DNA from 3 places in the Pseudoalteromonas maris genome. Region 1 is predicted to be linked to each of the others. Evidence: predicted binding sites of a transcription regulator. Region 1 holds the regulator's gene; each other region holds the start of a gene.
What was found. The regulator LexA, encoded in region 1, represses DNA repair genes until DNA is damaged. The targets are predictions, from matches to a motif close to TACTGTATNNNNATACAGTA.
Positions count from the first base shown of each region.

Region 1 (2,277 bases):
CGCTTTGGGCGTTACCCACACCGCAATGCCATTCTAGGGCGTCATTCAAGTGCCGAGGAACTCGCGTTTTTGAGAGAACCCGGTAGCAGTTTTTAATCGGCTACCCAGCGTTTGGCATCGTGTAGATGCGTGTAGCCAAATGCCTTTATTTCAGCATTAATAAAGTGTGCAGCCACATGCTCACCAAACGCGCTCATAGAAGAGTCGGTCACTAGTGCCACCTTGCCTACTTTAGTGTGATGATCATGCACAAACCGTAAGTGACTTATTAAGGCGGCAAATGAGTCCCAGCCCGGAAAATCAGGGGTGGCGATGATAAGGCCTTTTAACTTACCAACACTTTGCAGATACGGGTCAATAATGCGCACCGCGGACTCAAAATCGGTTTGTGTCAGTGGTCCATGCGGTTCAAACATGGCGATGTTTTTGTCTTCATCTAGGGTTACGTTCAACATAAGCGTTTCACCTCGTGTTTATATTCAATAATGTTAGTGCAATACCAATGTTATCTGTTCAGATAAGACTCATTTCGTTGATTTAGCGCAAACAGGTTGGGTGATGACCAGTTAAAGCAATTACTACCATTTCTGTGAGGTGAGCAAATTGCCTGATTTTATTTGCGATTTTCTGACAACTGTATATACTCACAGTTAAATGTACTGTATGGAAACCCAGTTGTATGCGCCCTTTAACTAATCGCCAATCGCAAATTTTAGAGCTGATCAAAGTATTTATTAAAGACACAGGCATGCCGCCTACGCGTGCTGAAATTGCACAGACGTTAGGGTTTCGTAGTGCCAACGCCGCTGAAGAACACCTCAAAGCCTTAGCAAAAAAAGGCGTCATTAAGATGAAACCCGGTGCCAGCCGTGGTATCCAGTTGGTTGAAGAGGAAGAGCCTGAGCAACTAGGTTTGCCGTTAATTGGCCGTGTTGCTGCGGGTGAGCCTATTTTGGCGCAAGAGCACATTGAGAGTCATTGCCAAATTGACCCGCTATTGTTTAAGCCTGCTGCTGATTACTTGCTGCGTGTTGATGGTATGAGTATGAAAGACATCGGGATCATGGATGGTGATCTGCTTGCTGTGCACCGTGCGCAAGTTGCTGAAAACGGTCAAGTGGTGGTTGCCCGCGTTGGTGACGATGTCACTGTTAAACGTTTAGAAAAGGCCGGAAGAAAGGTACTTTTACACGCAGAAAACGAGGAGTTCGCTCCTATTGAGGTCGATTTAGAGCACGAATCCTTCAATATTGAGGGTTTAGCCGTAGGTGTAATTCGAAACGCCGATTGGATGTAGTTGTACCTGTAAAATTTGGCCCCCAATACGCCGTTTATTGGGGGTTTTAGACGCCTTTCCATCTTCCTGTCTCTGTTTGCTAACAGATTGAAACTCCAAAAAATATTTATTTTAAAAAGCAAAACAAAAACACGCTAATTTCTTGCTTTATGCGCAATTCTTTACTAATTGGTTATATTGCAGGCTTTGCTGGTTGCTTTTTAACCGCTTTGTAAGAAGTAAATGTAATCGGCCAGTTCTAAGCATAATAATAACGAAGATTGGCTAGCAGTAATTGCCTTCTCTTCTCTTTTTGCGTTGCGCGTATTTAAGGAGATGGTACATGAAGAAGCTGTGCTCCCTCATGTTGCTATGCTTGTTTGCCCCGCAGTTGGCTTTTGCAAATAGTAAATATAATTTGCGCCCAGGGGTAACAGACATTAGCGAAAATGTTTACCAGTTACATATGACGATATTTATCATTTGTTGTGTAATTGGGGTGATTGTTTTTTCAGTCATGTTTTGGGCCTTACTCAGGCACCGTAAATCAAAAGGCGCTAAACCCGCTTCCTTCCATGAAAGCACCAAGGTTGAAATACTTTGGACTGCAATCCCATTTTTAATTCTCATTGGTATGGCGGTGCCTGCTACCAAAACCTTGATTGCGATGGAAGATACCTCCAAAGCGGATCTCACTATTAAGGTGACAGGGTCGCAATGGAAGTGGCATTACGAATACATGGGCCACGACGTAGGCTTTTATTCATTGCTCTCAACCACGCAAGACCAAATTCAAAACGCACAAGACAAGGGTGAAAACTACCTTCTTGAGGTAGACAAGCCTTTGGTGATCCCAACAGACAAAAAAGTGCGTTTCTTAATGACTTCAGACGATGTTATCCACTCATGGTGGGTTCCTGATTTTGCGGTGAAAAAGGACGCAAACCCAGGCTTTATCAATGAAGCATGGACACGCGTTAATGAGGAAGGCGTGTACCGCG
Region 1 covers NZ_JBMMUF010000003.1:403,304-405,580, reverse strand. The annotation lists gene AAEU32_RS06890 (DUF924 family protein) at 1-96, shown strand, start outside; gene AAEU32_RS06885 (SpoIIAA family protein) at 93-455, opposite strand; gene lexA (transcriptional repressor LexA) at 680-1,297, shown strand; gene coxB (cytochrome c oxidase subunit II) at 1,620-2,277, shown strand, end outside.

Region 2 (2,277 bases), on a different contig from region 1:
ACCAAAGGCATGCACTGCGTTGTCATGGGCCTTGAACATAGTTCACTATGCACCATGACCCATTCCTAGCATTGAAAGCCTTTGATTTGAACAAAATTCATACCTCAAAGGTCAACACGCCCTAGCGCTTTAAAGCTCCTTGCACATGTAACTGCGTCGTCCTGTTAGTGGGTAGTTTTCAAGTACGAACACTTCTTCATAGCCATGACGACGATAAAACTCAGGCGCCTGGAACTCGAGCGTATCAAGCACGGCTTTGTTCGCACCCAGCTCCTTAGCATGCGATTCGAGTTTGCTAAGTAGCTCGCTGGCATACCCTTGCCCTCTATCCTCAGGGTTGACCCATAACCAGTCTATCAACAACCAATTCCCAAACCACCTTCCTGAAATGCCACCGATGCGCTGTGCATCTTCATTATTGATGCTAAAGCCCAACTCTTGTCTTTGCACTGGCCATTGAGACTGATTGAATGCCACTACTTGCTCTTTTAACCACTCGCTAAGTTGAGTGCTATTATCGGCAACTATCTTGTTTCGCATCACACTGAATTACCCATGATAAACTGATATCAGAATAATAACCGAGTATTAGCGTGTGAGTCAGTACACAATCCGAATCGGATCATTGCACGAATGTTTAACAGTGCATAATCAAACACCTGAAATGTTGGGTAATGCTGATTTAGCCATGTATCAGCAACGCATTGGAGATAGCGAACACCTCGCACTTGTCGCCACCTATGAAGCAAAGGTGGTTGCATTTAAATTGGGATACGCAAAATCAGCAAACACATTTTACAGCTGGCTTGGCGCTGTAGACCCACAGCACCGAGGTAAAGGCATCGCAAAAGCGCTGCTGTTGGCACAAGAAAAGTGGGCTTGCGAACGAGGTTATACACAAATTGAAGTCAAAACCATGTTGCGATTCGACGCCATGCTAGCCATGCTGCGCTCACATGGCTACATACAAAAAACCAAAAATGAAGCCATCACAGCACATAGTAAGATTCATTTTTACAAGCTGCTTGAACCCAACAAACATGAGCTACTGTAATAACGGCAGCTCATGTTTATTTTTACTGTTTATAAAAACAGTATTCTATTTAGCCAAAGCATAACTCTTGTTATACTTGCCAAACTAATAATAAGTGGACGTAGCAATGGACGTATCTGAATTACTTGATGGCTTGAATGATAAACAACGCGAAGCGGTAGCGGCACCGTTGCAAAACATGCTGGTTCTCGCTGGTGCGGGCTCAGGTAAAACGCGTGTTCTAGTCCATCGCATCGCATGGTTGACGCAAGTTGAAAATGCATCACCTTACAGTGTATTCGCAGTTACGTTCACCAACAAAGCAGCCAAAGAAATGCGCGCCCGTGTAGAGCAAACCATTCAGGGCTCTGCCGGTGGCATGTGGATTGGCACGTTCCATGGACTGTCTCATCGCATCTTGCGCGCTCACCATCGCGAAGCAAAGCTGCCTGAGTCATTCCAAATTCTTGATAGTGATGATCAGCAACGTATGATCCGCCGTTTGCTCAAAGCTATGAATATCGATGAAAAAAAATGGCCAGCAAAACACATTGCTTGGTATATCAGTGCCAAAAAAGATGAAGGCCTGCGTCCTAAAGATATTCAAGCCTATGATATTAATGAGCAAATGCTGCTGCGCGTTTATAGCGCGTACCAAGAAGCCTGTGATCGAGCAGGGTTAGTCGACTTTGCGGAAATATTGCTACGTTGCTACGAAGTTCTACAACAACACCCAACCTTGTTACGCCATTATCAACAGCGCTTTGCCCACATTTTGGTGGACGAGTTTCAAGATACCAACACCATTCAATATCGCTGGCTCTCACTCATCGCGGGTGATACTAACTCAATGATGATTGTGGGTGATGATGACCAGAGTATTTATGGCTGGCGTGGTGCGAGAATTGAGAATATTAAGCGCTTTTTAGATGACTTCGATGCCGAAACGATTCGCCTTGAACAAAATTATCGTTCTACAGCCACAATTTTGAAAGCGGCAAACTCGCTGATCGAAAACAATGCCGAGCGCATGGGTAAAAGCTTATGGACTGATGGCAACCAAGGTGAACCCATCTCTATTTATGCAGCGTTTAATGAGCTAGATGAAGCGCGCTTCATTGTAGGCAAGATTAAAACATGGCTCGAAGCGGGTAATGCACTCAGTGACAGCGCCATTTTATATCGTAATAACGCCCAATCTCGTGTCCTTGAGGAAGCGTTATTGCAAGAGGGTATGAAATACC
Region 2 covers NZ_JBMMUF010000016.1:4,468-6,744, reverse strand. The annotation lists gene AAEU32_RS15445 (GNAT family N-acetyltransferase) at 130-540, opposite strand; gene AAEU32_RS15440 (GNAT family N-acetyltransferase) at 644-1,054, shown strand; gene uvrD (DNA helicase II) at 1,161-2,277, shown strand, end outside.
Region 2: the regulator LexA is predicted to act here: its motif matches at 1,078-1,097, upstream of uvrD (DNA helicase II).

Region 3 (2,277 bases), on a different contig from region 1:
AACAGGGGATTGTGGCAATATCGATTGGCAGTTTTTAGGCTTATCGATGCCAGGTTGGATGCAGGTCGTTTTCGCTGCTTTTGCTGCGGCGGCTATTCTTGTTACGCTTGCTAGCCTATTTTTCAAAGCGCAAAAGTCATGATTTATTTTTTAGCCAGCCAAATCCCTGCTCTCAAAGAGTTTAGTCACAAAGAGCGTCTTGCAATTGTGGCTGACTCTTTGGAGTTATTAAGTGCTCAAGAGCGGATATTGATGAACATATTAAAGCTGCTGTTGATCACACCACTGTTCTTATTGTTGGTACGATTTGAAGGCTGGAGTATGTTGCCTTGGTTACTGCTTGCTGGTATCGCCTATCCTATTTTGGTTTTGCCAGTGCGTCACTACTTTGCATCAATGCACCTTGAGCAAGCGATACAAACACACAAAAAAGGCAGCTAACGCTGCCTTGGTTTATTCACACCTGAATATTAAATACTCACTTTATCCTTTATCTTCGCGAGTAATTTATCACCCACTCCAGCCACATTCACCAGTTGTTCTACGCTGGTAAACGGGCCGTTTTGGTCACGATATTGAACAATCGCCTTTGCTTTTGCTGCTCCTATGCCAGGCAACATCTGCAATTCTTTTTCAGAAGCACTGTTAATATTTACCAGCGCGGGAACGATAGCATCAGTCTGAACCGGTGCCTTTTGAGCGGCAACCACCTCACCTGCGCTGAGTATACACAATGCAATTACTGCGGCATGTAGTAGTTTCATACTTCTCTCCTTAAAGTAATGGTTTTCCTTGTACTGCTGTTTTAAATAAAGAAGAAAACACCTTTGTTGTCAAATTAGGTTCAAACAATAAAGTCTCTAATAAAAGCCCTTGACGTTGTACGCACTTACCTCTAACCTAACTGTATAAAAAAACAGTATAGTTAGGAGATCCCATGGCTGTTGTAGTTAAGTATGTAGTGGAAAGAAATGGAGTCGAGCGCATGACCTTTACCAGTAAAAAAGAAGCCGATGCTTATGACAAAATGCTCGATATTGCAGAAAACTTAGAAGAGTTATTGGGCGCTGTTGATGTGCCATTAAGTGAACAGCAAGTCGAAAGCTTATCCCTGCAAATTGCGAAGCAAAAAGATGACTTCATGAATGTGCTTAAAGGGGCAAAGCCAACAGCAGATAAAGCACCAAAGAAAGCTAAAGCAGCTAAAACTGACGAGAATGTCACTGAGCTAAAAACAAAAGAAGCCTAACACTCTGATAAAAATAAAAAAAGCCAGCAAAATCTGGCTTTTTTGTGCACTGTTTAATGACTTATTTAGTCACTTCAGCCACTGCATTAGCGAAGTAATCAATGTTCGCTTCGCTGATCCCCGCCACATTCACACGGCTAGAACCTACGATATAGATTGAGTATTCTTTTTGCAGGCGATCAATTTGCTCTTTATTAATGCCTAAGAAAGAGAACATGCCATGCTGCTGCTCGATGAATGAGAAATCCATGCCTTCACACTTGGCATTTAATTTTTCTTTGAGCAAAGAACGCAAACCATTAATACGCGCACGCATCTCGTCAAGCTCTTGATGCCACATGTTAGTAAGCTCATCACTTGATAAAATGGTGTTAACAATATCAGCACCGTGCGCCGGTGGCATTGAGTAAATACTACGTACAACACTCAACATAACTGAGTTCGATACGTCTGCAGCTGCCGCGTCTTTAGAGATAATTGAACATGCGCCAATACGCTCACGATAAAGACCGAAGTTCTTTGAACATGAAGAACAAATGATCAGCTCTTCTACTTGCGAAGCAAGGTGACGAAGGCCCGCCGCATCATCATCTAGGCTTGTACCAAAACCTTGATAAGCGATATCTACTAATACAGTGAAGCCTTGCGTTTTAGCAATCTCTGTTACCGTTTTCCATTGCTCTGCATTTAAATCCATACCACTTGGGTTGTGGCAACATGCGTGCAGCAATACAACATCACCCGCTGGAATTTGGCTCAGTGCATTTACCATCTCATCAAACAGAAGGCCCTTATTTTCATAGTCGTAGTAAGGGTATTCTTTTACTGTTAGACCCGCAGCTTCGAACAAGCTGATGTGGTTTGCCCATGTTGGTGTTGTTACCCACACAGTGGCATCAGTGTTACAACGCTTAATAAACTCAGCTGCTACACGTAATGAACCTGTTCCGCCAGGAGCCTGGGCAGTACGAACACGGTTAGCAAGCAATGCAGGGTGTGCATCACCAAGCAGTAATTGCTCCATCTTC
Region 3 covers NZ_JBMMUF010000001.1:352,908-355,184, forward strand. The annotation lists gene dsbB (disulfide bond formation protein DsbB) at 1-142, shown strand, start outside; gene AAEU32_RS01725 (DUF6170 family protein) at 139-441, shown strand; gene AAEU32_RS01730 (ComEA family DNA-binding protein) at 471-764, opposite strand; gene AAEU32_RS01735 (YebG family protein) at 938-1,249, shown strand; gene AAEU32_RS01740 (amino acid aminotransferase) at 1,311-2,277, opposite strand, start outside.
Region 3: the regulator LexA is predicted to act here: its motif matches at 903-922, upstream of AAEU32_RS01735 (YebG family protein).